DNA from 4 places in the Bradyrhizobium arachidis genome. Region 1 is predicted to be linked to each of the others. Evidence: predicted binding sites of a transcription regulator. Region 1 holds the regulator's gene; each other region holds the start of a gene.
The links. The regulator PhoB, encoded in region 1, activates phosphate uptake and scavenging genes when phosphate is short. The targets are predictions, from matches to a motif close to TGTCATNNANCTGTCAT.
Positions count from the first base shown of each region.

Region 1 (7,624 bases):
AGCTGCTGCGCCTGTTCGAGAACTTGATCGAGAACGCGCTCAAATACGGCGCCTCGGGCGGACGTGTCATCGTGTCGCTGACGGTTCCGGCAGCCACTGATGGAACTCAGGAAATCCGGGTCCTGGTACGCGATTTCGGCCCTGGCATCGCGCCCGAGCACCTGCCGCGCCTGACCGAGCGGTTCTACCGGGTCGATGTCGGCGACAGCCGCTCGCAGGGCGGGACCGGGCTCGGATTATCGCTGGTGAAACATATTCTTAACCGTCACCGCGGCCGGCTTTTGATCGAAAGCGTGCCCCGGCAGGGCGCCACCTTCACCGCCTGTTTTCCCCAGGTGAAGACCCTGACACAGAGCTGAAAGCTAAACGATTTCAATCGTTTGACTGTGTCATCCGACTGTCACGAAACCTTCGTAAAAGCACAGCCGACTGCTCCTAAAGGGGCGGCGCGGGGAGCGCGATCGGGCGCGGATGGCGCTTCGCTCCCCTGTATGGAGACCAGCATGAATTTCATCAAAACTATCGTCGCTGCTGGCTTGGTCGCCGCAACGACGACGGCGGCGTTCGCTGCCGATATCACGGGTGCCGGCGCGACTTTCCCGTTCCCGATCTATTCGAAGTGGGCTGACGCCTACAAGAAGGAGACCGGCAACGGTCTGAACTATCAGTCGATCGGTTCCGGCGGCGGCATCAAGCAGATTCAGGCCAAAACCGTGACCTTCGGCGCCAGCGACGCGCCGCTCAAGGCCGAGCAGCTCGAGAAGGACGGCCTCGTTCAGTGGCCGATGGTGATGGGCGCGATCGTCCCCGTCGTCAACCTCGAGGGCGTCAAGGCCGGCGAGCTCGTGTTCGACGGCGAGACCCTCGCCAACATCTATCTCGGCAAGATCACCAAGTGGGACGACGCCGCGATCAAGAAGCTCAATCCGAACGTGAAGCTGCCGTCGGACGCGATCACCGTGGTCCGCCGCTCGGACGGCTCGGGCACCACCTTCAACTTCACCAACTACCTCTCCAAGGCCAGCGCGGACTGGAAGAGCAAGGTCGGTGAGGGCACCGCGGTCGAATGGCCGGTCGGCGTCGGCGCCAAGGGCAACGAAGGCGTGTCGGGCAACATCAGCCAGACCAAGAACTCGATCGGCTATGTCGAGTACGCCTATGCCAAGCAGAACAAGCTGACCTACACCGGTCTCGTCAACAAGTCCGGCAAGCCGGTTCAGCCGACTGTCGAAGCCTTCCAGGCGGCCGCTTCGAACGCCGACTGGGCCAAGGCTCCCGGCTACTACGTCATCCTGACCGACCAGCCCGGCGACAAGTCCTGGCCGATCACCGCGGCGACCTTCATCCTGATGCACAAGGAGCCGGCTGATAAGGTGGCGTCGAAGGAAGCCATCAAGTTCTTCACCTGGGCGTTCAAGAACGGCGCCAAGGCGGCCGAGGAGCTCGACTATATCCCGATGCCCGAGAGCGTCGTGAAGCTGATCGAGAAGACCTGGTCGGCCGACATCAAGAGCTAAGCTCTCCTGTTCCGGAAGGCGGCGCGGCTGCGAAAGCCGCGCCGCTGGTCCGGAGCTCTCGCGAACGATCGTTCTCCGGGCCGGTGCCGCAATGGCGAACCATCCGGGGCACGCGACAGCAACTTAAAAAAACGTATAGTCAGTACAGGGGATCGGCGTGGCAGAGATGGCTGTCGAGAGCAATGTAGTAGATGCCGCCGGACCGTATGATCGCGCCAAGGCATTGAGCGCGTTCAAGCTCGGTGACCTCACCTTCTACTGGATCACGCGCCTCAGCGCGATCTCCGTGCTGCTGATCCTCGGCGGCATCATTGTTTCGCTGATCGTCGGTGCCTTCCCGGCGATGAAGGAATACGGCCTCTCGTTCCTGTGGACGCAGCGCTGGGCGCCGTCGGCAGATCCCCCCGTGCTCGGCGCGCTCGGCCCGATCTACGGCACGCTCGTCACCTCGTTCATCGCGATGCTGATCGCCATTCCGGTTGGACTTGGCATCGCCATCTTCCTCACCGAGCTCTGCCCGCAATGGGCGCGCCGCCCGATCGGCATGGCGATCGAGCTGCTCGCCGGCATCCCCTCGATCATCTACGGCATGTGGGGCTTCTTCGTGCTGGGCCCGTTCCTGGCCAACACCTTCCAGCCGTTCATGATCAAGATCTTCGACGGCATCCCCGTGCTTGGCGCGATCTTCGCAGGTCCCCCGTCCTATCTCAGCCTGTTCAACGCCTCGCTGATCCTCGCCATCATGGTGCTGCCCTTCATCACCTCGATCTCGGTCGACGTGTTCAAGACGGTGCCGCCGGTGCTCAAGGAAGCCGCCTACGGCGTCGGCTGCACCACCTGGGAAGTCGTCCGCAGCGTCGTGATCCCCTACACCCGCGTCGGCGTCATCGGCGGCGTCATGCTGGCGCTCGGCCGCGCGCTCGGCGAGACCATGGCGGTGACCTTCATCATCGGCAACTCGTTCCGCATCTCCTCGTCGATCTTCGCCCCGGGCACCACGATCTCGGCGGCGATCGCGTCCGAGTTCGCCGAAAGCGACGGCCTGCACCAGTCCGGCCTGATCCTGCTCGGCCTCCTGCTGTTCGTGCTGACATTCTTCGTGCTCGCAGCCGCGCGCCTGATGCTGCTGCGTCTCGAAAAGAAGGCGGGGAAGTAACATGAACCCGATTTACGCACGCCGCCGCCGCATGGACATCGTCATCCGCGCGCTCTGCCTCGCCGCCGCCGCCTTCGGCGTCACCTGGCTCGCGCTGATCCTGCTGACGCTGTTCTACAACGGCCTGACCGGGCTCAACCTCCAGGTCTTCACCGAAAACACCCCGCCGCCCGGCTCGACCGAGGGCGGCCTACTCAACGCCATCGTCGGCTCGGTGATCATGACCGTGCTCGGCGTCGGCATCGGCGCGCCGCTCGGCATGTTCGCCGGTACCTATCTCGCCGAGTACGGCCGCAACGACAAGCTGACCTCGGTGATCCGCTTCATCAACGACATCCTGCTGTCGGCGCCCTCGATCATCATCGGCCTGTTCATCTACGGCGCTGTGGTGGTGCCGATGCGCGGCTTCTCGGCGATCGCCGGCTGCCTCGCGCTCGCCGTGATCGTCATTCCGGTGGTGCTGCGCACGACTGAGGACATGCTGCTGCTGGTGCCGAACGCATTGCGCGAGGCGGCCTCCGCGCTCGGCCTGCCGCGTTCGCTGGTGATCAAGCGCATCGCCTATCGCGCCGCGCGCTCGGGCCTCATCACCGGCGTGATGCTGGCCACCGCCCGCGTCGCCGGCGAGACCGCGCCGCTGCTCTTCACCGCGCTGTCGAACCAGTTCTTCAGCCTGAGCCTGAACAAGACGATGGCCAACCTGCCGGTGACCATCAACAACTTCGTGCAGAGCCCCTACGCCTACTGGAAGCAGCTCGCCTGGAGCGGCGCCCTGCTGATCACGTTGACCGTGCTTGCCCTGAACATTGGCGCGCGCATCCTGAGCGCCGAGAGGACCGCAAAATGAGCGATATGTCAGTTACCGTCAGTACGCCCGTTCAGCACGGCTCGCAGCCGCTACCCGATGCCCCGGCCAAGGTGACGGTGCGCAACCTCAACTTCTATTACGGCGAGCATCACGCGCTGAAGAACATCAACCTGACGCTCGGCACCAACCGCGTCACGGCGTTCATCGGCCCGTCGGGCTGCGGCAAGTCGACCCTGCTGCGCATCTTCAACCGGATGTACGACCTCTATCCGGGCCAGCGCGTCACCGGTCAGTTGATGCTCGACCAGACCAACATCCTCGACCCCAAGCTGGACCTCAACCTGCTGCGCGCCCGCGTTGGCATGGTGTTCCAGAAGCCGACGCCGTTCCCGATGACGATCTACGAGAACATCGCGTTCGGCATCCGCCTCTACGAGAAGATATCGAAGTCCGAGATGGACGACCGCGTCGAGAAGGCGCTGCGCGGTGGCGCCCTCTGGAACGAGGTCAAGGACAAGCTCAACGCGTCCGGCCTGTCGCTCTCGGGCGGCCAGCAGCAGCGCCTCTGCATCGCCCGCACCGTCGCGGTGCGGCCCGAGGTGATCCTGTTCGACGAGCCCTGCTCGGCACTGGACCCGATCTCGACCGCCAAGGTCGAGGAGTTGATCCAGGAGCTGTCCGAGAACTACACCATCGCGATCGTCACCCACAATATGCAGCAGGCGGCCCGCGTCTCTGACAAGACCGCCTTCATGTATCTTGGCGAGCTGATCGAGTTCGACGACACCAGCAAGATCTTCACGTCGCCGAGCGATCGGCGGACGCAGGATTACATCACCGGCCGGTTCGGCTGAGGAGACGGGATATGGGTTCTGAACATACCGCAAAGGCCTTCGACACCGACCTCCAGGAGCTCACGCGCCTGGTCGCCGAGATGGGCGGCCTCGCTGAGCGCATGATAGTCGATTCCGTCGACGCGCTGATCCGCCGCGACGTCGCGCTCGGCCAGCGCGTGGTCGCGACCGACGCCGAGATCGACGCGCTCCAGAAGAAGATCGAGGAGCGCGCCGTTCTCACCATCGCCCGTCGCCAGCCGATGGCGGTGGACCTGCGCGAAATCGTCGGCGCGATGCGCGTCGCGACCGATCTCGAGCGCATCGGCGACCTCGCCAAGAACATGGGCAAGCGCGTCGCGGCGCTGGAGACGGACTTCCATCCGCTCAAGCTGTTCCGCGGCCTCGAGCACATGACCGACCTCGTGCAGCAGCAGGTCAAGTCGGTGCTGGACGCCTACGCCGCGCACGACCTGCCGGCGGCGATGGCGGTGTGGAAGGGCGACGAGGAAGTCGACGCCATCTGCACCTCGCTGTTCCGCGAGCTCCTCACCTACATGATGGAGGATCCGCGCAACATCTCGTTCTGCATCCACCTGATGTTCTGCGCCAAGAACATCGAGCGCATCGGTGACCATGCCACCAACATCGCCGAGACCGTGTTCTACATGATCGAGGGCCAGGCGATCACCGACAAGCGGCCGAAGGGTGACATGACGACCTTTGCCACAACGGTCCCGAATAGCTGAAGAGTCAAGGAGCGACGACACCATGGGCGCACGCATTATGGTGGTTGAAGACGAGGAAGCTCTCACCGAGCTGCTTCGCTACAACCTCGAAGGCGACGGCTATGACGTCGAGACGGTGATGCGCGGCGACGACGCCGACACCCGTCTCAAAGAACACATCCCCGACCTGATCGTGCTCGACTGGATGCTGCCGGGCCTCTCCGGCATCGAGCTGTGCCGGCGGCTGCGCACCCGCCCGGAGACCAAGCAGCTGCCGATCATCATGCTCACCGCGCGCGGCGAGGAGAGCGAGCGGGTGCGGGGGCTTGCGACTGGCGCCGACGATTACATCGTCAAGCCGTTCTCGGTGCCGGAGCTGCTGGCGCGCGTGAAGGGCCTGCTCAGGCGCGCAAGCCCGGAGCGGCTCGCCACCGTGCTCGCCTATGGCGACATCGAGCTCGACCGCGACAAGCGCCGCGTCGCGCGCTCGGGCCGGCCGATCGATCTCGGCCCGACCGAATATCGCCTGCTGGAGTTCTTCCTCGAGCATCCGGGCCGCGTGTTCTCGCGCGAGCAGCTGCTCGACAGCGTCTGGGGCCGTGACATCTACATCGACGAACGCACCGTCGACGTGCATATCGGCCGCCTGCGCAAGCTGCTCAATCTCGGTCGTGAGCAGGACCCGATCCGCACTGTCCGCGGCGCCGGCTACGCGCTCGACGACCGCTTTGCGAAGGCGGAGCAGACGTAAGAACGATTGCAAGCGAGCAAAATAAAAGCGCGCCAAGTGGCGCGCTTTTTTATGTCACGGGTCGTCCCGGCCGCGTGCCGGGACGATGTCGTTTGAAGCAGCGTTCAGCGCGTGCCGGGCTTTGCCGGCGCACGGCGACGATCCGCCGCCGGCTGGTAGGCGACGCGCGAGTGCTGCGCGCAATAGGGCAGGCCGGAAAGCGCCTTGCCGCCGCAGAAGAAGAAATCCGGACTCGAGGGATCGCCGACCGGCCAGTGGCAGGTCGCCTCGTTCAGCTCCAGCAGCGACAGCCGCTGGCTCATCGGCACCACGTTATCGTAGGTGACCGGCTCGGCCTCCACCTCGACCTCGAAGGCCTGCGCCAGTGCGGTGTTGCCGCGCGAGATCGGACGGCTCACGCGCATCATGTGCTGCGCGGGGCGGGCCTTGCGCGGCCGGGGCGCTGCCGATGAGGGGCTCTTGGCGCGGCCGGACAGGCCGAGCCTGTGCACTTTGCCGATCACGGCATTGCGGGTCACATTGCCGAGCTCGGCCGCGATCTGGCTGGCCGAAAGTCCGGCCTCCCAGAGCTTCTTCAGCTGCTCGACGCGATCATCGGACCAGGTCAAAACCGTCATTGCACCCTTTCCCTCGCTGCCGGCCAGCCATCCTGGGGCCTCACAGCGAATGCCTAAGCCTTGAAAAACCCGTGCCGCCAGAATCCCTTAAGGCTCGCCGGGCACGCAGGATGCGCCCGAACGTTTACGCCGGTACATGAGGACTCTTGGGATCAGAACTGCTGCACGAGATGTCGTATCTGACAGTCCAAACGCTACAATATGGCGTGACTCGCGCGCAAGAGTCCGCCGACTCGCTTCCACATGTTCCGTGGTGAAAATCCCGCAAAATCGGCACCGCAAGACTACGGATTCAGCGTTTCCCGGGGCTTTCGGGCGGCATTGACACCCGTCTCACCAGGCATAAGATAGTCGCACGTGCCGCCCTTAAAAGGCGGCACGTTTCGTTTTCCGGGCCGGTTAATGGTGCGTTGCGCAATGCACTCAAGCCGTCCGCAACATCCAAGTGATCGTCATGACCAACAGCGCCGCGCCGCATTTGCTCCCCGTTTTCGCCAGGGCCGACCTCGGTTTCGAGCGCGGCGAAGGCTGCTGGCTGATCGCGACCAATGGCGAGCGCTATCTCGACTTCACTTCGGGCGTCGCGGTGAACGCGCTCGGCCATGCCCATCCCGCGCTGGTCAAGGCGTTGCAGGAGCAGGCGACGAAGCTGTGGCACATGTCGAACCTGTTCCAGAGCCCCGACGGCGAGAAGCTCGCCGCGCGCCTGTGCAGCGAGAGCTTTGCGGACTTCGTGTTCTTCTGCAATTCGGGCGCCGAAGCGCTGGAGGGCGTGATCAAGCTGGTCCGCCATCATCACTTCTCCAAGGGGCATCCGGAGCGCTACCGCATCATCACCTTCGAAGGCGCCTTCCACGGCCGCACGCTGGCAACACTGGCTGCAACGGGATCTGCAAAATATCTCGAAGGTTTCGGTCCGCCGATGGACGGCTTCGACCAGGTGCCGCATGGCGACATCGAGGCCGTGAAGAAGGCGATCGGCCCGCAGACCGCCGGCATCCTGATCGAGCCGATCCAGGGTGAGGGCGGCGTGCGTTCGTCGCCGCCCGCCTTCCTCAAGGCGTTGCGCCAGCTCTGCAACGAGAAGGGCCTGCTGCTCGCGTTTGACGAGGTGCAGACCGGCATGGGCCGCACCGGCGATCTGTTCGCGCATCGGCGCACCGGCGTGACGCCTGACGTGATGTCGCTGGCGAAAGCGCTCGGCGGCGGCTTCC
Region 1 is NZ_CP030050.1:704,787-712,410, forward strand. Features, by position in the region: gene WN72_RS03285 (ATP-binding protein) at 1-359, shown strand, start outside; gene pstS (phosphate ABC transporter substrate-binding protein PstS) at 504-1,517, shown strand; gene pstC (phosphate ABC transporter permease subunit PstC) at 1,684-2,673, shown strand; gene pstA (phosphate ABC transporter permease PstA) at 2,675-3,520, shown strand; gene pstB (phosphate ABC transporter ATP-binding protein PstB) at 3,517-4,335, shown strand; gene phoU (phosphate signaling complex protein PhoU) at 4,347-5,063, shown strand; gene phoB (phosphate regulon transcriptional regulator PhoB) at 5,086-5,793, shown strand; gene WN72_RS03320 (GcrA family cell cycle regulator) at 5,898-6,410, opposite strand; gene WN72_RS03325 (aspartate aminotransferase family protein) at 6,865-7,624, shown strand, end outside.

Region 2 (7,624 bases), 3.8 Mb from region 1:
GATTACGCGACTGCCCCTCGAGGAGATTCTCGCCAAATGCGAAACGGCCCGCGTGGCGTATTCGCGGGTGGGACGGCCGGATGAGCTGTCGGTCGATCCGCATCTCTTGGCCAATGGCGGACTGCTGGCAACGGCGATCGCCGGATTTGGCGGCGGGCCGCTGGTTGGAATTCCGGCGCTGCCCGTCGAGTTCGGCGACGCGCGCGACCGGCCGAGCCTCGAACGCCAGCCGCCTCGCGTCGGCGAACACGCTGACGAGATCCTCGGCGCGGCCGGATATTCGGCGCCCGAGATCGCCGATCTCCGCGCCGCCGGCATATTCGGCGTGTCCGCGAACATGCCTGCATAAAAAGAAGAGTGGCTGAGCCACCATCTGCAAACAGGGAGGGAAGGGATCATGATGTCCCGTATGCTGCTTCAACGGAAGGCGCGTATTCCGGCAAGCGCGATCGCGCTGCTTGGGCTGGTTGCGATGGTTGAGCCCGCAAGGGCACAAGCCTATCCCGCGCGGACGATCACGATGCTGGTCGGCTATTCCGCGGGCGGACAGGCTGATGCGCTTGCGCGGATCATCGGCAAGCAGCTCGGCGACACCTTCAAGATCTCCGTCGTCATCGAGAACAAGACCGGTGCCAACGGCATGATCGCCGCGCAGGCGGCGGCGCGGGCGGAGCCGGATGGATACACGGTGCTGATGGTGACGGATGCGATGCTCACCATCGATCCGCACCTCGCCACCAGCAACCATTTTGATCTTTCGAGAGCGATGGAGCCGGTCGTCAGCGTCGCCTGGTCACCGCTGTTGCTGGCCGCGGCGAAGGATGTGCCGGCCAATTCCGTCGCCGAGCTCGTCGCTTTCGGCAAGCAGAAGCCGCAAGCGCTGAGCTTTGGCAGCGCCGGCGCGTCGACGCCGCATCGCCTCGCCGGTGAGATGCTGCAGAAGTCCGGCGGCTTCACCATGACCCACATTCCCTATAAGGGAACGGCGGCCTCCGTGAGCGACCTCCTGGCCGGGCAGATACCGCTGATCTTCGGCGCACCGACGGCCGTGGAGCCGCTGGCAACCGCTGGCCAGATCAAGCTGCTTGGTGTCACGTCGGAGCAGCGCTATCCGTCGTTGCCGGACGTGCCGGCCATCAGCGAGACCTATCCCGGCTTCAAGATCATCAGCTATATCGGGCTGATGCTGCCGAAGCAGGCGCCCGCGCCGGTGATCGCGGCTCTGAACAAGGAGATCAACGCGATCCTGGTGACCGAGACGATGCGTACCTGGCTCGACAAGCAGGGCATGGTCGCCATGGGCGGCACCCAGGATGACTTCAAGCGCCAGATCGACATCGACTACAAGGCGCGGGGCGAGCTTGTCCGCGCGCTTGGCATCACAGGCGAGTAGGGCACGCCGCGAACGCTGTTCGAGAAGATCTGGCAATCCCATACGGCGAGGACCTATGGGGACGCGGGACCTGCTGACGCTGGACCGCGTCTTTCTCCACGACATGACCGCGCTGCCGGCGTTCGAAGCGCCGCGCGAGCGCAATTTCGCCGTGGCCGCGTGAAGCGGGCGACATTTGTCATCGCGGGAATGAGGTACCTCGAAGGAGGTAGGCAGAATTCCCTCTTGAAGTGCTTGACCGGACGATCCTTGCATTGCGGATGGGTGAAATCGATCCGATACGCGATCGCCATACGCGTCACAAGCACCCGAAGCACGTTGACGAGGATGACGGGATACGCGTCTTTCGTGGCCTGCTCATCGGCGGGGCGGTGAGCCTGCTGCTCTGGTTATGCATCGCAGTTACATTCACAATGATCGTCAAGGGTCATCTATTTCACCGAGGGGAGCGAACGAGCATCCCTAAGTGAGTGGCGACGGGCAACGACGAACGCCCGGGACTTGCAGCCGGTTGCGAAGGAACGCGCTATCCATCAGCACACAATAAGCCCGGTCATGATGTCCTGAGACGTCGTCACTGGCGAGCACGTCACTACCGCCGGTTTCGGCGGCGGCAGCGACGTGTGCATCGATGATCAACGCTTGTGGTCACCGTTTGGGGAGCGACGCCATCACCTCGCCCGCGTCTCCGTCCTCGAGGCAAGGCGTAACGGTCAATGGGAGCAGGTCAGACCATTGCGTGAGCCAACGATACATGGCTTTTGGATCACTCGATTCAGAGATCGCAAATCCCTGTCCATTCATGCCATGCCAACGCCCCAGCATCTTGACGCCCTCGGGTGGCGCGCCTCCGGTCTCCAGAAAGCGGGCGACGGCTGCATTGAAGGTGCCTTGGGGTACGCTCCAGGTGGTTATGAATTTCATGCGATTCTCCCATCACTAGAATTATCGGATGAATGTCGCGGCTGTGCCGCATACGCACGATAGCGCCGGCGTCTCGAATGACAACGGCGAAAGAATAGGTGCGCCGGTTTTGATCCAACGCGCCATCCCCGGGCACGGCCGCGATCCTTCCGGCGCACGGCAATCGCAGTCGAACATTCGCAGTAGGTTGTCATGCCTTGCGGCGCAGAGCGGACCTGCAAAGCGTAAGACGGCTATTTGCCATCGTTCCAGATGTCGGTGGCGAGCTTCCAGTCGTCTCCGACTTTCTCCCACACAACGACATATTTGCCGGTGATTTCCTGCGGTGCCGATCCCTTTGTCTTCAGGACGAACGTGCCGATCTCGCGTGCCGCGGAAGGCCCAAGCGGTTTGACATCCACCGTTGTGAGCTTCGGATCGGTCGCTTGTTCTGCCATGCCTTTCCACATGGCCTCGATGGCTGTTCGGCCCTGCACCATCGCGGAGCCGGGCGGGAATGCGATCGCGTCGGCGGTGTAGAGGGACGCAATCCCGGCAAAATCGCCCTTGTTGAACAGTTCGATCCATTTCGCATTGTTCGCGTCAATCTCGGCCTTCTGGGCCAAAGCCGGCGCGCTCAACGAGATCACGATTGTCATCACTGACGCTATGTTGCGCATGATCATCTCCAGACCCCATGTACGATGCGGCTGCGGGCAGCCGTCTGTCTCGAAGTGGATGCGTTGAATGACGCATCCCAGACCGGGGCAGGCGCAACGGCAATTCCGGGGAATTACCGTCAGCACCATTGACGAAGCTGCGCAGCGGAGATTGCAGGCGGTCGCGACCGGCGCAGTGCGTGAGGGTTGCAGTGAGTTTGAGGCCCAAGGCTTCGCTGGCGTGCCGCTAGGACCTAGCGCAGCTTACCGATCTTTGGTGCATGAGCCCGGTGTTTGCGCGTCGCGCGATGATACGCCGCGACGTGTCCGTTGAAGCCTGGGCAGAGGCGTCCCGCGCAGTCCTGCGATGATGCCAATATGCCGGTGTTTTGCCCGACGTGTCAAATCCGCTTGCGGAACGGGCAAGTCATTGATCCGCCATGCCTGGCTACTGTGCATGGGGTTGTTTTTGAAGTTTTTGTTTGGGGCGCCTCGTGCGAGGTGCGCTCTTCACGCGCTCTCCGTCTCCCGGTGCACGTCGTGCACCACGAGGCCCATGCCTTCCTCGGGCATCTTGATCCAGTCGCGGCGCTTCAGGGTGCGCTTGGTGTCCTCGTAGCCAGAGGTCCAGTGCTCGCGCATCGAGGTGCCCGAGAACTCGTGGTCCTTGGCGTCGCCCTCATAGGCCTTCTGCTGGTAGATCAGATGCAGGATCGCGATCTCTGGCATGTTGCGCAGGCTCGCCTTGAGCTGGCGGTCCTCGTCGGACAGCTGCTCGTCCGGGATCTTCGCCAGGGCCTTGTAGAGCAGGACCTTGAGATTGTGGGTGCGGCGGTAGACGTCGGTGTTGTGGCGCGTGCGCGAGGAATACATGATGTCCTTGTGGCGGGCCATCACGTCCTGGATCGAGCGCGGCAGCACGCCGCGGGCGCTGAACAGGTCGACTTGGAACACCAGCGAGTTGAGCGCGTCCTCCTGGTCGAGCAGATGCTGCAGCGGCGTATTGGAGACGATGCCGCCGTCCCAGAAATGATCGGTGCCGATCCGCACCATCGGCAGCGCCGGGGGCAGGGCGCCGGAGGCCATGATGTGCTCCGGCTCAATCTCGTCATGGGCGTTGTCGAAATAGATGAAGTTGCCGGAGAGCACGTTGACCGCGCCGACCGCGAAGCGGACCTTCTTCTCGTTGATGAGGTCGAAGTCGACGAGCTCGAGCAGGCTCTCCTTCAGCGGCATCGTGTCGTAATAGCTGGTCGCGGTCCTGGCGCCGACCGGGCTGAACCAGGGATTGACCTGGTGCGGGGTGAAGAAGCCGGGCTGACCCATCGCCGACGTCATCCAGGCGCTGTAGAGATTGCGCCATTGGCGGAAGACGTCGCCATCGGGGGTGTAGTGCCAGATCTTGCGGTTGGTGATGCGCTCCCAGAAGATGCGCAGCGCCTCCAGCCGCTTCTCCGGCTTGTTGCCGGCGATGATGGCGGAATTGATTGCACCGATCGAAACGCCGCAGACCCAGTCGGGCTCGATGCCGGCCTCGTGCAGCGCCTGGTAGACGCCGGCCTGGTAGGCACCGAGTGCGCCGCCGCCTTGCAGCACCAGCGCGACGCGGTCGCAGCGCTCGGGCCGCCAGCCGCGCGAAGGGGGCTGGTGGGTCGAATGTGTCGGTTGCGACGTACGGGCGTCCATGGGCGATGCCTCCTGCCTATTCCAAACGATTGCGTCCGGTGGTGACGACCTGATGACAATTGCGGCGCCGATGCATCGTCCGCATGCATGCTGGCCGCAGCGGGAATGGCGGCAGGTCGCGCGGCTGACGGAAATCCTTCACATCGCAGTCAATGACGGCGGCTAGCAATTTGCATAATATCCGCGAACCGGCGCGCGGACGTCACAGAGGCATCACACAGGAGATCAAGATGCGCAGGGAAGACGTGCTGAGACTTCCGTCGATGCCGGCCGCGGGACCGAGCTATCCGGCCGGCCCGTACCGCTTCGTCAATCGCGAATTTCTGGTCATCACCTACGAGACCGATCCGGACCTGATCCGCGCCGGTCTGCCTGAGCCGCTGGAGCCGATCGACCAGCCGATCGTGCATTACGAATGGATCAAGATGCCGGACTCCTCCGGGTTCGGCAGCTACACCGAGTCCGGCCTCGTCATCCCCGCGCGCCTCAACGGCGAGGAGGTCAACTTCGTCTCGCAGATGTATCTGGACGATGATCCGCCGATCGCCGCCGGCCGCGAGATCTGGGGCTTTCCCAAGAAGTACGCCCATCCCAAGCTCGAGATCGTCAAGGACACGCTGACCGGCACGCTGGAATATGCCGGCCAGCTCGTCGCCATGGGCACGATGGGCTACAAGCACGAGAGCATGGCCGGCAACGGCGATCTTACCCGCGCCACGCTGTCGAAGACGCAAGTTAATCTGAAGATGATCCCCGGCGTCGACGGCCGGCTCGAAGTCTGCCAGCTCGTTGCGATTAACCTGATCGACATCGTGCCGAAGGGCTCCTGGATGGGACCCGGCCGGCTGCATCTGGTGCCGCATGTCAATGCGCCGGTCGCCGACTTCCCGGTTCGCCGCTGCCTCGGCGCGCACCATTACATCGCCGACCTGACGCTGCCGTTCGGCCGCGTCGTGCACGACTACGTCAAGGAAGCCGAAGCCGCCGCGACCGGGCTGGCCGCCGAGTAGGGCGGCTCGCTATCATCAAACTGTAACAAAGCCGTAATTGAGTACCCGTGGGTCCGGAAGATGCCGTCAGCCATCTTCCGGAGCGGGGCATCTGTTGACGGTTGGGGTTGGCCATGGCTGAGCCGGCAAAGCTTGTCAGCGCGATAGAGAACACCGAGCCGGCCATTCCGGGCCTGGTCTGGGCGTTTCGCCTGCACGCCGACGGCAGCGCCGAGGCGCTGCCGATCGACCAGCCGATCGAGTCCAGCCATGATGGCCGGCTCTGGCTGCATTTCAACCTGACAGATGGTCGCGTGCGGCCGTGGATCGCGGCATCGCCGCTGCCGCCGCTCGCGCGCGAGCTGCTGCTGTCGAACGACACGTTCCAGCAGCTCCACGTCATCGACCATTGCGTCTACGGCGTGTTCTCCGACCTCGTGCGCGAGATCGACAGCGCGACGGAGGAAACCGCGTTCCTGCGCTTTGCCATGACCGAGCATCTCTTGGTCTCCGGCCGTCATCAGGCGCTGTGCTCGGCGGACGCGACGCGCCGCGTGCTCGAAGGCGGCTACCGCGTCGACAACGTCGCCCATCTCCTGGAAAAGATCGTCGACGAGGTTGCCGACACGCTCGACCGGATGGCCGACAAGCTCGGCCAGGAGATCGACGACATCGAGGAAAAGATCCTCGCGGACGATGTTAAATCGGACATGCGCCGCAATCTCGGCCGGCTGCGCCGGACCTGCGTCAGGCTGCATCGCCAGCTCACCGGATTGCGCGTGCTGTTCCACCGCCTCGACCAGAAGAACACCGACCACCTCGCACCCGCGCTGCGCATCCATGCCGGCAAGCTGGCGCAGCGGCTCGACGGCCTCGACCACGACATCGTCGAGCTGCGCGAACGCAGCCGCCTGCTCGAGGAGGAGCTGCGCTTCAAGAACGAGGAGGAGAGCAACCGCCACCTCCACACGCTCTCGATCGTGACCTCGCTATTGCTGCCGCCGACGCTGATTACCGGCATCTTCGGCATGAACACCAAGGGCCTGCCGCTCACCGATGTCGAAGAGGGGTTTCTCTGGGCTGCGGCGATGATGATCTGCTCGGTCGGTGCGGCCTATCTGTTCATGCGGCGCACAGGCATCTTCAAAAAATAGCCTGCCGTGATCGGGACTGCCCACAGATTGCTGCTGCAAGGCGTCGCCGCCATTGCGCTCGCCCTGGCGAGCACGGACGCGTTCGCCGGCGCCAAGGACGAGAGCGCGGCCGAATGGCTGTTTCCGAAATGGTTCAACGAGTGGCATGACGGTCTCGCCAACAAGGGCCTCAACTTCGGCGCCACCTACATCGCGGACAACATTGCCAACGTCTCCGGCGGCGTGAAGCGCGGCGCCATCCATTTCGGCCGCCTCGACCTGTCGGTCGATGCCGATCTCGACAAGCTGGTCGGCTGGACCGGCGGCCGCTTCTACGCCAACGGCTTCGTGATCTACGGCCAGGGGCTCTCGCGCAACTACGTGGTGAATCTCGCGACCATCAGCGAGATCGAGGCGCTGCCGGACCAGCGGCTCTACAACGCCTATTTCGAGCAGAGTTTTTTCAACGACCGCCTCAACATTAGGGCCGGTCAGCAGGCCGCCGACGTCGAGTTCTTCGACAGCCAGACCGACGACCTCTTCATCAACGGCACCTTCGGCTGGCCGGCGATCAAGGCGAGCAACCTTCCGGCCGGCGGCCCGGCGCCGCCGATCGCGGTGCCCGGCATCCGCGTCAAGGCCACGCTGTCGGACCAGGTCACGCTGTTCGGCGCGGTCTTCAACGGCGATCCGTCCGGCCCGGGCGATCAGGATCCGCAGCTGCGCGATCATCACGGCCTTGCCTTCCGCGTCAACGATCCGCCCTGGGTGATCGGGCAGGTGCGCTTCAACTACGACATCGATATCGGCGGGCGTCCGCTTGCCGGCAATTTCACGCCGGGCGCGTGGAAGCATTATGGT
Region 2 is NZ_CP030050.1:4,501,226-4,508,849, forward strand. Features, by position in the region: gene WN72_RS20705 (CaiB/BaiF CoA transferase family protein) at 1-349, shown strand, start outside; gene WN72_RS20710 (Bug family tripartite tricarboxylate transporter substrate binding protein) at 398-1,393, shown strand; gene WN72_RS20715 (DUF3303 domain-containing protein) at 2,042-2,317, opposite strand; gene WN72_RS20720 (YybH family protein) at 2,551-2,982, opposite strand; gene WN72_RS20725 (patatin-like phospholipase family protein) at 3,466-4,641, opposite strand; gene WN72_RS20730 (acetoacetate decarboxylase) at 4,872-5,651, shown strand; gene WN72_RS20735 (transporter) at 5,765-6,784, shown strand; gene WN72_RS20740 (carbohydrate porin) at 6,791-7,624, shown strand, end outside.
Region 2: the regulator PhoB is predicted to act here: its motif matches at 4,683-4,699, upstream of WN72_RS20730 (acetoacetate decarboxylase).

Region 3 (7,624 bases), 3.7 Mb from region 1:
CAACGGACGAGACAATCCTGGCGCGGCGGCCGGCGGACCTGAGGACATCCGCGCCCGAGAGCTATGTGCAGAAGTCATGCGAAGCGCAGCCGCGATTGCGCGCGGTGTGGCGGTGTCGACCGGCATCGATGGAGCGCCGCACCCCGTGGCCGCCGCGCACGCCGGCGATGCGATGGCCGGTCCGCGCGCGAATCCGCCCGACGAGGCGATCGCCGAGCTCGAGCGCTGCATGGCACAGCTCGGTGAAATGCTGCGGGTCCACCGAAGTGGGACGCTCGGCGCTGTCGCCAATGGAAGCCTGACCGCCGACGCTGCCCTGCTGCGTGTCGAGGCGGTTCGCAACCTCCAGGCGCTGTCGCAGCACGCCTGGCGCTCGGCGGCTCATCTGGTCGGTCGCGGCTAAAGCGCGATGAGATTGGGATGAATCGCCATCGCGCTTTAGGTTGTTGTTTGAGCATGATCTCCGCGCAAACGCGTTCCGCGTTTGTCGCGAGGGAAAACCGCTTCGCACTTTGCGCTAACGCGGCCCTGCGGGTCCGGATCATGCTTTAGATCACGCCCTTGCGGATCAGAAAGCAGCCATAGCCCCTGCTGTCGCCGACCTGCACCACGCCGAAGCCGGCAGCCGCCGCGCGATAGAAATCCGGACGCGAGAGCTTGCCCGGCGCAACAGCGCGGCCGGCAGCGCGCTCGATCTCGGCCAGCACCGCGCGCTGCACATCGGGGACGCGATCGGGATCGTCGACGGGCGCCATCACGCGCACCGGGTCTGGATCGAAATCGTCGAGCGGATAGACCGACATGATCGCGCGGATGGCGGTCTCCATGCTCATGCCCGGCAGCTGGATCAGGCGCTGCGACGTGGTGCTCTGCGCGATGCGGGTGGCCGGATGGTTGGCATCGACGAAGACGAGGTCGTCGCCATGGCCCATCGAAGCCAGCAGCCAGAGCAGGTCAGGCGTCAGGATTGGATCGATCGATTTCAGCATGGGGCGGACTGTCCTCTCAAGCGATTTTTCACCATAGCAGATTCCAGCGTGATTCAGATCACGCAGCCTATCATGGTGACCGCGGTCACGGACCCCGAACTCGAACGCGGCCAGTCTGCCTCGCAACCAATCTCGCATCGAGATCAGTGCCAGAGGAGCACGCCATGTTCCGCCTAAAGCCTTTCCTGATGACGGCTAGCCTCGTGGGAAGCCTGTTCGGCTTTCTCGGCGGCCCTGTTTCCGCGCAAGTCGCTCCCGTGGAGCCCGCCCCCACCGCGCTGCAAGGCCCGGAGCAGCGGGTCGCGCTGGTGATCGGCAATTCGAACTACCAGAACGCGCCGCAGCTGCAAAATCCCGACAATGACGCGCAGTCGATGGCGCAGTTCCTGAACTCGGCCGGTTTCGAGGTGGTTGCCGCGACCGACCTGACCCAGAACGACATGCTTCGCGTGGTCCAGGACTTTTCCGCCAAAGTGTCCGCGCGCGGTCCGAACACCGTGGCGATGGTCTATTACGCTGGCCACGGCGTGCAGCTCGCCGGCGAGAACTACCTCGTGCCGGTCGATGCCAAGGTCTCCAGCCCCAACGAGCTCGTCAACAATTCGGTGCGCCTGGTCGACGTGATGTCGACGCTGGAGTCGATCCCGAGCCGCATGCGCATCGTCATCCTCGATGCCTGCCGCAACAATCCGTTCCCGAGCGTCAACGACGCCGGCCGCGGCCTTGCCATCGTCGACGCGCCGAACGGCTCGATCGTCGGCTATTCCACCGCGCCGGGCGCCGAAGCGCTCGACGGCACCAATGGCCACAGCCCCTATACGCAGGCCTTCCTCAACATCGCGCATGAGCCGAACGTGCCGATCGAGCAGCTGTTCAAGCGCGTGCGTCTTCAGGTGAACCAGACCACCAGCGGCGCGCAGATCCCCTGGGAGAGCTCGTCGCTGACGAGCGACTTCACCTTCTTCGGCGACACCGCCGTTGCCGCCAACCGCGCGCCGCTGAATGCGCCTGTGGTGCAGATGGCCTCCAACCTGCCCAGCCGCTCGACGCGCCAGGCCTATGACTACGTCCTGTCCGAGGGCCGGCCGGAGTACTATCAGGAGTTCATCCAGATGTACCCGCACGACCCGCTGTGCGACCACATCCGCTGGCTGCTCAACAACCTGCTGCTCACGCAGGCCTGGCACAAGGCGGTGCTGGCGAACTCGCCGATCGGCTACCAGAGCTTCTACGACAGCTACGGCAACAGCCCCTATGGCTCGTCCGCACTGAAGCTTGCAGCGCAGCCGAAGCTGATCCCCCTGATGCAAGCGACCAAGTTCCTGGCGCCGCAGAACATTGCCCCGACGTTCAAGGTCGGCAATCTCGGCCAGCCCAAATACATGCCGCTGATGCAGCAGGGTAATGGTGGTGGCCAGATCAACGCCAACCTGCCGGTCGTGCAGAAGCCGATCGACGGCAACGTGATCGGCAAGCTCGGCAATGGCGGCCAGGTCGTCAACCTGCCGGCGGGTAACAACCAGCCGAACGGCACGCCCTCGCAGAACCCGGGCAAGATCGTCACCCTGCCTGCGCCGACCAACACGACCAACAATAGTGGCGGCACCGGCAAGATTATCACCCTGCCCGCGACCAACAACGCGCCGAACGCCGGCAATGGCACCGGTACTGGCAAAGGCACTGGCAACGGCAACCCGGGCAAGATCGTCAGCATGCCGGTGAACGTCGGCAAGGGCGGCACGACTGTCGACACCAAGCCGGTCGTTCAGACGCAGACCAATCCGATCCGCGTCAACAACGGCAACACCGGCATCGTCAAGCTCAACAACAATCCGGTGAACAAGGTGCAGGTGCAGAACAACCAGCAGAACAACAACAATCGCCCGCAGCTCAATACGACCAACCGCATGGTCAACAACGGCGGCAACAACTTCCGCCAGTCGATGAACCAGGCGCCGAGCATGAACAATGGCGGCAACAATCGCCGCGGCGGCTTCATGCACTGATCGCGATCAGCGCAACAGCAGAAGGGGCAGAGCGGCGACGCTCTGCCCCTTTGTCGTGTCGGGGAACACGGGTTCTCGCAGCCCTTGCAGGCTTGGAAGAGGTCGTCATGCCCGGGCTTGTCCCGGGCATCCACGTTCTTCGTGCCGTCAGAAAAGGCGTGGATGGCCGGGTCAAGCCCGGCCATGACGCCGTGGACGCATCAGCGCGCCCAACACTCATCTCACATGCGATTGCTTCCCGACGGGAAGAGGCGGATCATGTCGATTAGAGGATCAAGCCACCAGCTCGGCAAACAGATCCGCATCGACATTGCCGCCGGAGAGCACGATCACGACGTTCTTCCCGGCAACATCAAGGCGTCCCGCCAGCAGCGCGGCAAGACCCACCGCGCCGCCCGGCTCGACCACGAGCTTCAGCTCACGATAGGCAAAGCCGACGGCCGCGCCGACTTCCTTGTCCGATGCTGTGACGCCACGCGCCAGCAGCTTGCTGTTGATGGCGAACGTCATCTCGCCAGGCATCAGCGCCATCAGCGCATCGCAAATGGTGCGGCCCGCAGGCGGATGCGGCTCGCGATGGCCGGCGGTGAGCGAAATGCCGTGATCGTCGAACGACTCGGGCTCGGCCACGACGATCTCGGCCTGCGGATAACGCGCCTTCACGGCGGTCGCAACGCCCGCGATCAGACCGCCGCCGGAGGCCGGCGCGACCACGATATCGGGAGCAAGGCCGAGTGCCGCCATGTCCTCTGCGATCTCGCGGCCGGCGGTGCCCTGCCCTGCGATCACGAACGGATCGTCATAGGGTTTGACCAGCGTCGCGCCGCGCTTCTCGGCGATGCCGCGCGAGATCGCCTCGCGGTCGTCCTTGTCGCGATCATACAGCACGACCTCGGCGCCGTAGGACTTGGTGCGCTCGCGCTTCGACAGCGGCGCGTCCGCCGGCATCACGATGGTTGCCTGCATGTCGAGGATTTTGGCTGCCGCCGCCACGCCCTGGGCGTGGTTGCCGGAGGAGAACGCGACGACGCCGCCGGCGCGCTTGTCCTGCGGGATCGAGAACACCTTGTTGAAGGCGCCGCGGAACTTGAAGGAGCCGGTGCGCTGGAGCATCTCCGGCTTCAGGAACACTTTGGCACCGACACGCTCGTTGAGCACGGGAAAGGACAACAGCGGGGTGCGGATGGCGTAGGGCGCGATCACGCGCGCTGCGGCATCTATATCGGCAGGGCCGATCGGAAGGAGCTGTTCGGTCATGGCCCGAACTTATCGCGGCAGCCTGAGCGCGGGCAAGACACCTCCGCGCGATGAATCCCGGTTTTCAGGCTACGAAACTAACCGGATCTGCCCCATTCCTGCCTGATAGCACAGCGCCGACCGCCTGGATGCTGTCGATGAAGACCCGGGCCGAGGCCTCCCAGGTGTAGTTGGCGGCGAACTCGACGCAGTCCTGCCGGGAGATCCCGAGCGCCGCGAAACACGCGCTGCGTAGGTCGTGATCGAGCGCGCCGACCGGCGCATCACCGATCACGTCGCGCGGGCCCTTCACCGGAAAGGCCGCAACCGGCAGGCCGCTTGCGAGCGCCTCCAGCAGCACCAGGCCGAACGTGTCGGTCTTGCTGGGAAAGACGAAAACATCGGCGGCGGCATAGATCTCCGCCAGTGCCTCGCCGTGCTTCTCTCCTAGGAAGATCGCATCGGGATAGGCGTCTTCCAGCGAGGCGCGCGCCGGGCCGTCGCCGACGACCACCTTGGTGCCAGGCAGGTCGAGCTCAAGGAAGGCTTCGAGGTTCTTCTCCACCGCGACGCGGCCGACCGAGAGGAACACCGGCGCCGGCAGGCACAGGTCGATGGCGCGGGGATGGAACAAGTGAGTGTCGACGCCGCGCGGCCACAACACGACATTGTCGAAACCGCGCTCGGTCAATTCGCAGGCGAGTGCCGGCGTCGCCGCCATCACGGCGCGGCTCGGCGCGTGAAAGCGGCGCAGCGCCCGCCAGATCAGTGAGCCCGGCACCGGCACGCGGGCGCGGACATATTCGGGGAAACGGGTGTGGAAGCTGGTCGTGAACGGCAGCTTGCGCTGGCGGCAATAGCGGCGGACCATCAGGCCGATCGGCCCTTCGGTCGCGATATGGATGCTGTCGGGGCGCGCTTCCTCGATCAGCTTCGCGATCCGCGCCGGACGCGGCATCGCCAGCCGCACGTCGCGATAGCTCGGCATCGCGAAGGTGCGGAACGATTGCGGCGTCAGGAACGTGAACTCGACACCGAGCCCCTTGGCGGCCTCAGCGAGCTTGGTCAGCGTCCGAACCACACCGTTGACTTGCGGGTGCCAGGCGTCGGTCGCGACCAGGATGCGCATCAAGCCGCCTCTGTTACGCAGCTCTGGCTGCCACCTGCGGAACTTGTGCCGGCTTCCGCAGCTGGTCGGCCCAGGTGATGATCTCGAAATTGCCGTCGTCGTGCTCGACCAGCGCGGTGCAGCTCTCGACCCAGTCACCGCAGTTCATGTAGCGGATGCCGTTCTCGTCGCGGATCACGGCGTAATGGATGTGGCCGCAGATCACGCCGTCGGCGTCATGGCGCCGTGCCTCGGCGGAGAGCGCCTGCTCGAACGCGCCGATATAGTTGACCGCGTTCTTGACCTTCTGCTTGGCCCATTGCGATAGCGACCAATAGGGCACGCCGAACATGCGGCGGAAGAAGTTGACGAAGCGATTCATCTGGATCGCGAAGTCGTAGGCCTTGTCGCCGAGATGCGCGAGCCAGCGCGCGTTCTGCACCACGAGGTCGAAGATGTCGCCGTGGATGACGAGGTAACGCTTGCCATCCACGCCGGTGTGGACGGTGTTCTCGACGACGTCGATGCCGCCGAAATGCGTGCCGTAATAGTTGCGCAGGAACTCGTCGTGATTGCCGGGCACGTAGATGATCTTGGCGCCCTTGCGCGCCTTGCGCAGCAGCTTCTGGACGAGGTCGTTATGCGATTGCGGCCAGTGCCAGCTCGATTTCAGCGCCCAGCCGTCGACGATGTCGCCCACGAGATAGATCGTATCGGCATCGTGGTAGCGCAGGAAGTCGAGCAGAAGGTCGGCTTGAGAACCGCGGGCTCCGAGATGAACGTCGGAGATGAACAACGTGCGAAAGCGCCGCTCCGGGCTCTCGTCACTCACATCGTAACTTCCCATGCGACCGCCCGTAACAATTTCCCGTGACAGGGGGATGACGATTGAACCTTTGAGGCACCCTCAGTTACGAATCAAACCTTGCCTCGCCCTCCCCGCGAATATCAGTCGCATGCGACAATCAGGCGACATGAAGCGGCGATGACCGCCCGCAAAGCTACGGAACCCCAAGGCGTTATTGGTTAACGCCGGGAGCCGCCGTGCCGCGCGAGGCCGGCGTCAATAGAACTTGTGGAAATGATGGATCGGCCCGTGGCCGTGGCCGACGCTGAAGCGGTCGGCGGCGGCGATCGCCGCGCTGATCCAGGCCTTGGCGCTCTGCACGGAGCGCTCGAGATCTTCGCCCCTGGCGAGCCCGGCCGCGACCGCCGACGACAGCGAGCAGCCGGTGCCATGGGTGTTGCGTGTGGCGACGCGCGGGGCGGCAAGTGATATCGTTTTTTCCGAATTTACGAGATAGTCGATGCTCTCGGCCCCCTCGCCGTGGCCGCCCTTGATCAGCACCGCGCCGCAGCCGAGCGCCAGCAGGCGGCGGCCCTGACGCTCGATCTCCGCCTCGCTGGCCGCAACGGGCTCGTCGAGCAGCGCGGCGGCCTCCGGCAGATTGGGCGTGATCACGGAGGCGAGCGGCATCAGTCGCGTGCGCAGCGCGTCCACGGCTTCGGACGCCAGCAGGCGATCGCCGGAGGTCGCGACCATCACGGGATCGAGCACGATATGGCGGGGCTTCCAGCGCGTCAGCGCGGCCGCGATCGCATCGATGCTGGCGGCCTGGGCCACCATGCCGATCTTCACCGCGCCGACCTCGAGATCGGAGAACACCGCGTCGATCTGCGCGGTGACGAAATCGGCCGGCACCGCGTGGATGCCGGTGACGCCGCGCGTGTTCTGCGCCGTCAGCGCCGTGATCGCGGAGGCGCCGTAGACGCCGAACGCGGCAAAGGTCTTCAGGTCCGCCTGGATGCCGGCGCCGCCGCTCGAATCCGAGCCGGCGATGGTGAGTGCGACCGGCGTCGTCATCGCGGCATGCATTTGCTTGATAGGAACTGCGCCATGGCCTGTCCTAGCGCGGCCGTGGAACGCCAGCAAGCGTTGCGGGCCGCGGCCAGCCGTGATTCGCTGTGCTGACGGCCCCGCGAATCAGGTGGAGCCGATCCGGCGCGGCACCGGCGGCCCGCAATCGTGCGGGCTTGCAAAATGCAACCGCGCCGTCCCCTTGGTACGGTCTCGCGTTCGGCGTGTGTGTCCATGCGTGAGACGTTGGGCGGCGGGACCCGTCCAACGGCAGCAGCGATGCGGGCCGCCCCGGCCCGAGAAGCCTCGAATGCCAGCTTGGGGTGGAACCATGTGGGCCTTTCTCGAACGCATCCTCGACTCCTCGATGTTCTCGCCGCACGGCATCTGCCTGCTGTGGGAACCCGAACTGATCTGGCTCCATGTC
Region 3 is NZ_CP030050.1:6,823,533-6,831,156, forward strand. Features, by position in the region: gene WN72_RS32115 (Na/Pi cotransporter family protein) at 1-403, shown strand, start outside; gene WN72_RS32120 (RbsD/FucU family protein) at 549-989, opposite strand; gene WN72_RS32125 (caspase family protein) at 1,154-2,995, shown strand; gene WN72_RS32130 (threonine/serine dehydratase family protein) at 3,269-4,252, opposite strand; gene WN72_RS32135 (glycosyltransferase family 4 protein) at 4,317-5,360, opposite strand; gene WN72_RS32140 (UDP-2,3-diacylglucosamine diphosphatase) at 5,374-6,186, opposite strand; gene thiD (bifunctional hydroxymethylpyrimidine kinase/phosphomethylpyrimidine kinase) at 6,403-7,203, opposite strand; gene WN72_RS32150 (hybrid sensor histidine kinase/response regulator) at 7,529-7,624, shown strand, end outside.
Region 3: the regulator PhoB is predicted to act here: its motif matches at 6,210-6,226, upstream of WN72_RS32140 (UDP-2,3-diacylglucosamine diphosphatase).

Region 4 (7,624 bases), 170 kb from region 1:
AAAATCGCCGTGATCGAGCGCGCGGCGGAAGTCGTCAAAACTCATCGCGATGTTGTCTTCGGCCGCGGAGGATTCGCGCGTCACGACGCGGCGCGGGAAGACGATGTCGTGATCCTCGATGCAGGCCGCCTGTGCGAGCCGCAGCAAGGTATCCTTGCCGGCGCCGCTGGGACCGACCACGAGCACGAGCCGCCCGGGGCCGATCGCGCCCGCCTCATCCTGCGCCATGGCCATCGTCTCGCTCATGCGACCCGGTGTCCTTCGCGCCAGACGCTGCGGACGACGGGAACGTGGCCGGCGACATGCACGCGGATCAGGTCCGCGCGCTTGCCGGTCGCGATCTCGCCGCGGTCGGTGAGGCCGACCGCCTCGGCCGGCGCCTTGGTCACGGTGCGAACCGCGGCCGGCAGGCTGATCGCCGGCACATGCTCGGGCAATTGCAGCGCGGCCATCAACAGGCTCGACGGAATGTAGTCGGACGAGAGGATGTCGAGCAGGCCTTCGCGGGCGAGATCGACCGCGGCGATGTTGCCGGAGTGCGAGCCGCCGCGCACCACGTTCGGCGCGCCCATCAAAATGTCGATGCCGGCCTGGTGCAGGCCGCGCGCGGCCTCCAGCGTGGTCGGGAATTCCGCCACCGACACGCGATCGCGCACGGCGTCGGCGACGTTCTCCTCGGTGGTGTCGTCGTGGCTTGCGAGCGGAATGTTGTGCTCGTGCGCCAGCGCCACGATCTCGCGCATGTTGGCCGCGGCATAGAGCCTCTGATATTCGAAACGCTTTGCGAACAGCTCGTCGAGCTCGGCATCGGTCTTGCCGCCGCCCTTGCCGCGGTAATAGTCGCGCAGCTTGACCTCGTCACGGAACTGGCGCTGGCCGGGCGTGTGGTCCATCAGCGACATCAGCTTGACGTCGGGACGGTCGATCAGCTCCTTGGCCTCCTCGACCACGCTCGGCATCGGGATCTCGCAGCGTAGGTGCAGGAAGTGGTCGGCGCGGAGCAGGCTGGCCTCGCGCGCAGTCGTGATCGCGGCGGCGAGCACACCGGCACGGCCATCGACCTCCTCGGCGCCGTCCTCGCGCCAGACCCGGAGCGAGTCGAAAACCGTGGTGATGCCTGACGTCGCGAGCTGGCCGTCATAGGAGATCACGGCGGCAACCGGATTCCAGAACACTTTTGGGCGCGGCACGTAATGCGCTTCGAGATGGTCGGTGTGGAGCTCGATCAGGCCGGGCATGATGAGGTCGCCGCCGGCATCTTCCGCGCCCGCGGGTGCAGTCCCATCGCCAATCTCGGCGATGCGTCCGTCGGCGAGAGCGAGCCAGCCCTGCTCGATCACCCGGTCAGCCAGCACGATCCTGGCGTTGGCGACCACAGTTTCCTTCGGCTTCATTTCCATTCCCTTCAGGCCGCGGCGGCAAAGCTGGTGACGTCGACTATGCGGTCGGCAATCAGATGACGGATTTCGTCGTCGTGGACAATGGCGACCATGGCGACGCCCTGGCGCTTCTTCTCCGCGACCAGCTCGACCACGACGGCGCGGTTGGCGGCATCTAGCGAGGCGGTCGGCTCGTCCAACAGCAGGATCGGCAGGTCCGAGATGAAGCCGCGCGCGATGTTGACGCGCTGCTGCTCGCCGCCGGAGAAGGTCGCGGGCGGCAGCTGCCAGAGGCGCTCGGGAATGTTGAGACGATGCAGCAGCTCGCCGGCGCGGGCCTGCGCGTCAGGCCGGCTCATGCCGTTGACGATCAGCGGTTCGGCGACGACGTCGATGGTCGCAACGCGCGGCACGGCGCGCAGGAACTGGCTGACATAGCCGATGGTGGAGCGGCGGATGTTCAGAACCTGGCGCGGCTCGGCGGTGGCGAGATCGACCACGGCGCCGCGATGGCGGATGCCGATGCGGCCGCTATCGCAGCGGTAGTTGCCGAAGATCATCTTCAGGATCGACGACTTGCCCGCCCCCGATGGCCCCGACAGCACGACGCATTCGCCGGGGTTGACCTGGAAGGTCACGCCGCTGACGACCGGCAGCTCGATGCCGCCTTGCAGGTGCATCGTAAAGGTCTTGCCGGCGTCGGTGATATCGATCATGGCGGTCATAGGCTGGCTCTTGTTAGAAGTCTCATGGCGGCAGAATCGAGGAGACGAGGAGCTGGGTATAGGGCTCGCGGGGATCGTCGAGCACCTGGTCGGTGAGGCCGGTCTCGATGACGCGGCCGCCCTTCATCACCATCACGCGGTGTGACAACAGGCGCGCGACCGCAAGATCGTGGGTGACGATGATGACCGCAAGATGCAGCTCGGCGACGAGGCTACGCAGGAGGTCGAGCAGGCGGGCCTGCACGGAGACATCGAGGCCACCGGTCGGCTCGTCCATGAACACCAGCCGTGGCTCGGTGACGAGATTGCGCGCGATCTGGAGGCGCTGGCGCATGCCGCCGGAATAGGTACGCGGCGCATCGTCGATGCGCGCTGTGTCGATCTCGACGCGGGTGAGCCAGTCGGAGGCAGTGTCGCGGATGCGGCCATAGTGATTCCAGCCCACCGCCATCAGCCGCTCACCGACATTGGCGCCGGCCGAGACCGCCATGCGCAGGCCCTGCGCGGGATCCTGGTGCACATAGCCCCAATCGGTGCGGAACAAGAAGCGCCGCTCGGCCTCGCCCAGCGTCGTGAGATCGCGGGTGACGCCGTCGCGCATCCGATACGACACCTGGCCCGCGGTCGGCGCGAGCTGGCCCGACAGCATCTGCAACAGCGTCGACTTGCCCGAGCCGGACTCGCCGACGATCGCCAGCACCTCGCCGGGATAGAGCGCGAAGGAGACGTCGCGGCACGCGGCGATGCGGCCATAGGACTTGCTGAGGGTCTCCGCGACCAGCAGCGGCTGGTCGCTTTCGAGCGTATCGAGATCAGCCATGTGAACTCCCCTGCGCCTTCTCCTTGTACGGCGCGGCGCTGAGGCTGCCGTGATGGCCCGCGGCCTGGCGGCCCTCGCAATAGTCGGTGTCGGAGCAGACGAACATGCGCCCGCCCTTGTCGTCGGTGACGATCTCGTCGAGATAGGAATTTTCGGCGCCGCACAGCGCGCAGGGCGCGTTGAAGCGGTAAGGCTCGAACGGGTGATCCTCGAAATCGAGCGACACCACCTGCGTGTAAGGCGGGATCGCGTAGATGCGCTTCTCGCGGCCGGCGCCGAATAATTGCAGCGCCGCGCAATTGTCCATCTTGGGATTGTCGAATTTCGGCGTCGGCGACGGGTCCATCACATAGCGTGCGTTGACCTTCACCGGATAGGCGTAGGCGGTCGCGATGTGACCGAAGCGGGCGATGTCCTCATAGAGCTTCACATGCATCAGGCCGTATTCGGCAAGCGCATGCATGCGCCGCGTCTCGGTCTCGCGCGGCTCGAGGAAGCGTAAGGGCTCCGGGATCGGCACCTGGTAGACCAGCACCTGGTTCGCGTGCAGCGTCGTCTCCGGGATGCGGTGACGGGTCTGGATCACCGTCGCCTCGTCGGTCGCCGTCGTCGTGGCGACGCCCGCGGTCTTGGCGAAGAACTTTCGGATCGAGATCGCGTTGGTGGTGTCGTCGGAGCCCTGGTCGATCACCTTGAGCACGTCGGCGGGACCGAGGATCGCGGCCGTCACCTGCACGCCGCCGGTGCCCCAGCCATAGGGCATCGGCATCTCGCGGCTGGCGAACGGCACCTGATAGCCGGGGATCGCGATCGCCTTGAGGATCGCGCGGCGGATCATCCGCTTGGTCTGCTCGTCGAGATAGGCGAAGTTGTAGGCGGGCGCGTTCATTCCGCGGCCTCCTTCATGGCATCGGGCGCGTTGGCATCAGCGAATTCCTTGCGCAGCTTGCGGAGCAGGCCGAGCTCGGACTGGAAGTCGACGTAATGCGGCAGCTTCAGATGCTCGACGAAGCCGGTCGCCTGGACGTTGTCCGAATGCGACATCACGAATTCTTCATCTTGCGCGGGGGCCACCGCCTCTTCGCCGAGCTCGCGGGCACGCAGCGCGCGGTCGACCAGCGCCATCGACATGGTCTTGCGCTCGCTCTGGCCGAAGGCAAGGCCATAGCCGCGGGTAAAGCACGGCGCTTCCGTCGCCGAGCCCTTGAACTGGTTGACCATCTGACACTCGGTGAGCTCGATCGAGCCGAGCGGCACCGCGAAGCCGACATCCTCCGCGAAGAATTCGACCTCGACCTCGCCGAAGCGGATCTCGCCGGCGAAGGGATGGTTGCGGCCATAGCCGCGCTGCGTCGAATAGCCCATCGCCAGCAGGAAGCCCTCATCGCCGCGCGCGAGGTTTTGCAGGCGCAGATCGCGATCAGCCGGAAAGTTGAGCGGCTCGCGGGTGAGATCGCCCACGCTGGCGCCCTCCTCGGCCTGCGGCGAGGATTCGATCAGCCCGTCGCGGCCGAGAATGTCGGTCACGCGCGGCGTCGCCGCGCTCGAGGCTTCGGCCGTCGCGGGCGCCTCCGGCACGAAGCCTTCGGCGAGCGTGGGATCGAGCAGGCGGTGCGTATAATCGAAGGTCGGACCTAAGATCTGGCCGCCGGGGATGTCCTTGAAGGTCGAGGACACCCGCCGCTGCACGCGCATGGCGCCGGTATCGACCGGCTCGCTCGTACCGAAGCGCGGCAAGGTGGCGCGGAAGGCGCGGACCAGGAAGATCGCCTCGATCAGATCGCCGCGCGCCTGCTTGATCGCGAGCGCCGCGAGCTCGCGGTCATAGAGCGAGCCCTCGCTCATGACACGGTCGACGGCGAGGCCGAGCTGCTCCGAGATCTGGTCGAGGGTGACCTCCGGAACGCTTTGATCGCCGCGCCTGGCATTGGCGAGCAGGCGATGGGCGTTCTCGATGGCGCGTTCGCCGCCTTTGACTGCGACATACATGCTTCAGCTTCCCTTGTTCGCGACACGCGTCGTGCGCGGGATCGCAACCACGGCATCATCGGCGACCAGCACCACGTCGATGCCGCGCGGAAACAGCGTCTCGTTGAACTTCAGACGCTCGAACAAATCGGCCGGCTTGATCGAGGCCTGGAGCGTCGCGACGCCGTCGATGCCGGGGCCGCGCAGCTCGAAGCCGCGGCCGGCATCGAGACTCTCGACCTGGATGATCACCGTGGTCGAACGATCCGGATATTCATTGGTGCCGAGCGCGAAGCGCTCCAGCGCCGGCAGCAGGACACCGTCGCTGATCAGCGCGAAGCTCGCGATCGAGGAATCCTGGATCACCGGCGCGCCGGTGTGGAACTTCAGCCATTTCGTCACGTCGGAACTTTCCGAGATCCGCGCATCGAGCCAGAGCGGCGTGTCGTGATCGAACAGCGTGAGCGCGATCGCGGCGGTGCCGCGCATCATCATGTCGGGCGCGCCCGCCATCGGCACGATACGCTGGACCGAGCCCGGCCGCGCCATCGCATCCATCACCGAGCGAAAGGTCGATTGCGCCGACAACACCTTGTCGGCGAACCCCGGCGGCAATTCCGCAATCGTGGTCATGACCTCACCCCTCACCGCGCACCATGGTGTAGAAATCAACCTTCGTCGCGGCGGTCTCCGCCGCCACCTGCTTGCGCTCGACCATAAGCTGCTCGCGCAACGGCGCGATTACGTCGCGCTCGACGGCGGCGCCGAAATCCCGCGACTGCACCAGCGCATCGCACAGCGCGATCAGCCGCGCCTTCTCGCCGTCGCGTCCGAGCGTATAGCCGAAGCCGACCTCGCCGCTCGTAAGCCGCACCGCAGCACGCGACACCGTGGCTTCGCCGAGATTGAACGGCGCGCCGTCGCCGCCGACCCGACCGCGCAGCATCACGAGGCCGTTCTCCGGCGCGCGCAGATCCTGATGATCGGGCAGTGCGATAGCGCGGAGGCGGGCGGCGATCTCGCCCGCCTCCGCATGCGCCAGCACGGCCATCGCGGCCTTGCGCTGGGCTTGCTGGTTGTTGTGCTGGGTCACCTGATCCACCGAGCTTTTCGACACAACTTGCCGAATCCAAGTTGTCTATGATAATAGACAACTTGATACGGAAGCGCCATGACTGTTTCGTGACAAACGTGTGATTTCTGGAGTAGGCTTTCCAGCGACATGAGTATGCAGGACACCGCCTCCTCGGGCGTCGCGCTGTGGCGCCTCGTTGCCGATGGCATCGAACGCGGCATTGCCGACGGCCGCTTTGCGGCCGGCGACAAACTGCCGGGCGAGATCGAGATCGCCGAAACCTATCGCGTGAACCGCCACACCGTGCGGCGGGCGCTGGCGGCGCTTGCCGAGCGTGGCCTGGTGCGAGCCGAGCGCGGCAGCGGAACCTATGTCGAGGCGCAGAAGCTCGCTTATCCCTTGCGCTCGCGCACGCGCTTCTCCGAGATCGTCGGCGCTGACGGCCGCGAGCCGCATGGCCGCCTGATCGAGGCGACCGATGACGTCGCGACGCGGGAGCTGGCGCGCGAGCTGGGATTGAAGACCGGCGCGCCATTGGTGCGGATCGAGGCGATCCGGCTCGCCGACCGCACGCCGATCTGCGTCTCCACCACCTGGCTGTCAGCGGAGTTGTTTCCCGGCGCCGGCGAGGTGTTCGCCGAAACGCGCTCGATGACGAAGCTGCTCGAGCATTTTGGCGTGCGCGACTATCGCCGCGGCGCGACGCGGATCACCGCCGGCATCGTCGATGCCACCGATGCGGCGCGGCTGGATCTGCCGCTGGGCCGGCCGATCCTGGTGGTCGACGCCACCGACCACGATCTCGCCGGTAAGCCGCTGGTGACCAAGCACTCACGCTTTGCGGCGGAGCGGGTGGAGTTCTTGGTGGAGTCGTAGGGGGTCTCTCTTCACGAAACCGGACCCGTAGGGTGGGCAAAGGCGCGATCGCGCCGTGCCCACCATCTTTCCGAGATTCGCGAAAAGTGGTGGGCACGCTTCGCTTTGCCCACCCTACGGCACCTGTGCTCAGGCGACCGCCCTTCGCCCAATGATCGCAAACCGAAGCTTGCCCGAGATGAAATCGATCGCGGCGACGGCGACCAGGATCATCAGGATCAGGAACGATACCTTTTGCCATTCCAGGACGCGGATCTGCTCGGCGAGCTGGAGGCCGATGCCGCCGGCGCCGACGATGCCGATGATGGTGGCCGAGCGGGTGTTGGATTCGATGAAATAGAGCACCTGGCCGGCGATCACGGGCAGGACCGGCGGCAACAGACCAAAACGGATCTCGTGCAGCGCGCTGCCGCCGGAGGCGCGGATGCCCTCGACCTGCTTCTGGTCGGCGCCCTCGATCGCTTCCGAGAACAGTTTTCCGAACGCACCGAAATCCGACACGGCGATGGCGAGCACGCCGGCGAACGGACCGAGCCCGACGACGTTGATCCACACCAGCGCCCAGATCAGCGTATCGACACCGCGGATCGAATCCAGGAACCGGCGCACGGGAAAGCGCAGGATCTGCGAGGGTATGACGTTGCGCGCGGCGAGCAGGCTGACCGGCAGCGCGAACACTGCCGCAAGCGTGGTGCCGAGCAGCGCGATCGAGAGCGTCTCCCCGAGCGCCTTCAAATAGATCGGCAGCGAGGAGCCCGGATCCGGCGGGATCATCATCAGG
Region 4 is NZ_CP030050.1:875,873-883,496, reverse strand. Features, by position in the region: gene phnN (phosphonate metabolism protein/1,5-bisphosphokinase (PRPP-forming) PhnN) at 1-246, opposite strand, end outside; gene WN72_RS04155 (alpha-D-ribose 1-methylphosphonate 5-triphosphate diphosphatase) at 243-1,400, opposite strand; gene phnL (phosphonate C-P lyase system protein PhnL) at 1,406-2,104, opposite strand; gene phnK (phosphonate C-P lyase system protein PhnK) at 2,127-2,924, opposite strand; gene WN72_RS04140 (alpha-D-ribose 1-methylphosphonate 5-phosphate C-P-lyase PhnJ) at 2,917-3,813, opposite strand; gene WN72_RS04135 (carbon-phosphorus lyase complex subunit) at 3,810-4,913, opposite strand; gene phnH (phosphonate C-P lyase system protein PhnH) at 4,917-5,525, opposite strand; gene phnG (phosphonate C-P lyase system protein PhnG) at 5,530-5,994, opposite strand; gene phnF (phosphonate metabolism transcriptional regulator PhnF) at 6,115-6,843, shown strand; gene phnE (phosphonate ABC transporter, permease protein PhnE) at 6,973-7,624, opposite strand, start outside.
Region 4: the regulator PhoB is predicted to act here: its motif matches at 6,064-6,080, upstream of phnF (phosphonate metabolism transcriptional regulator PhnF).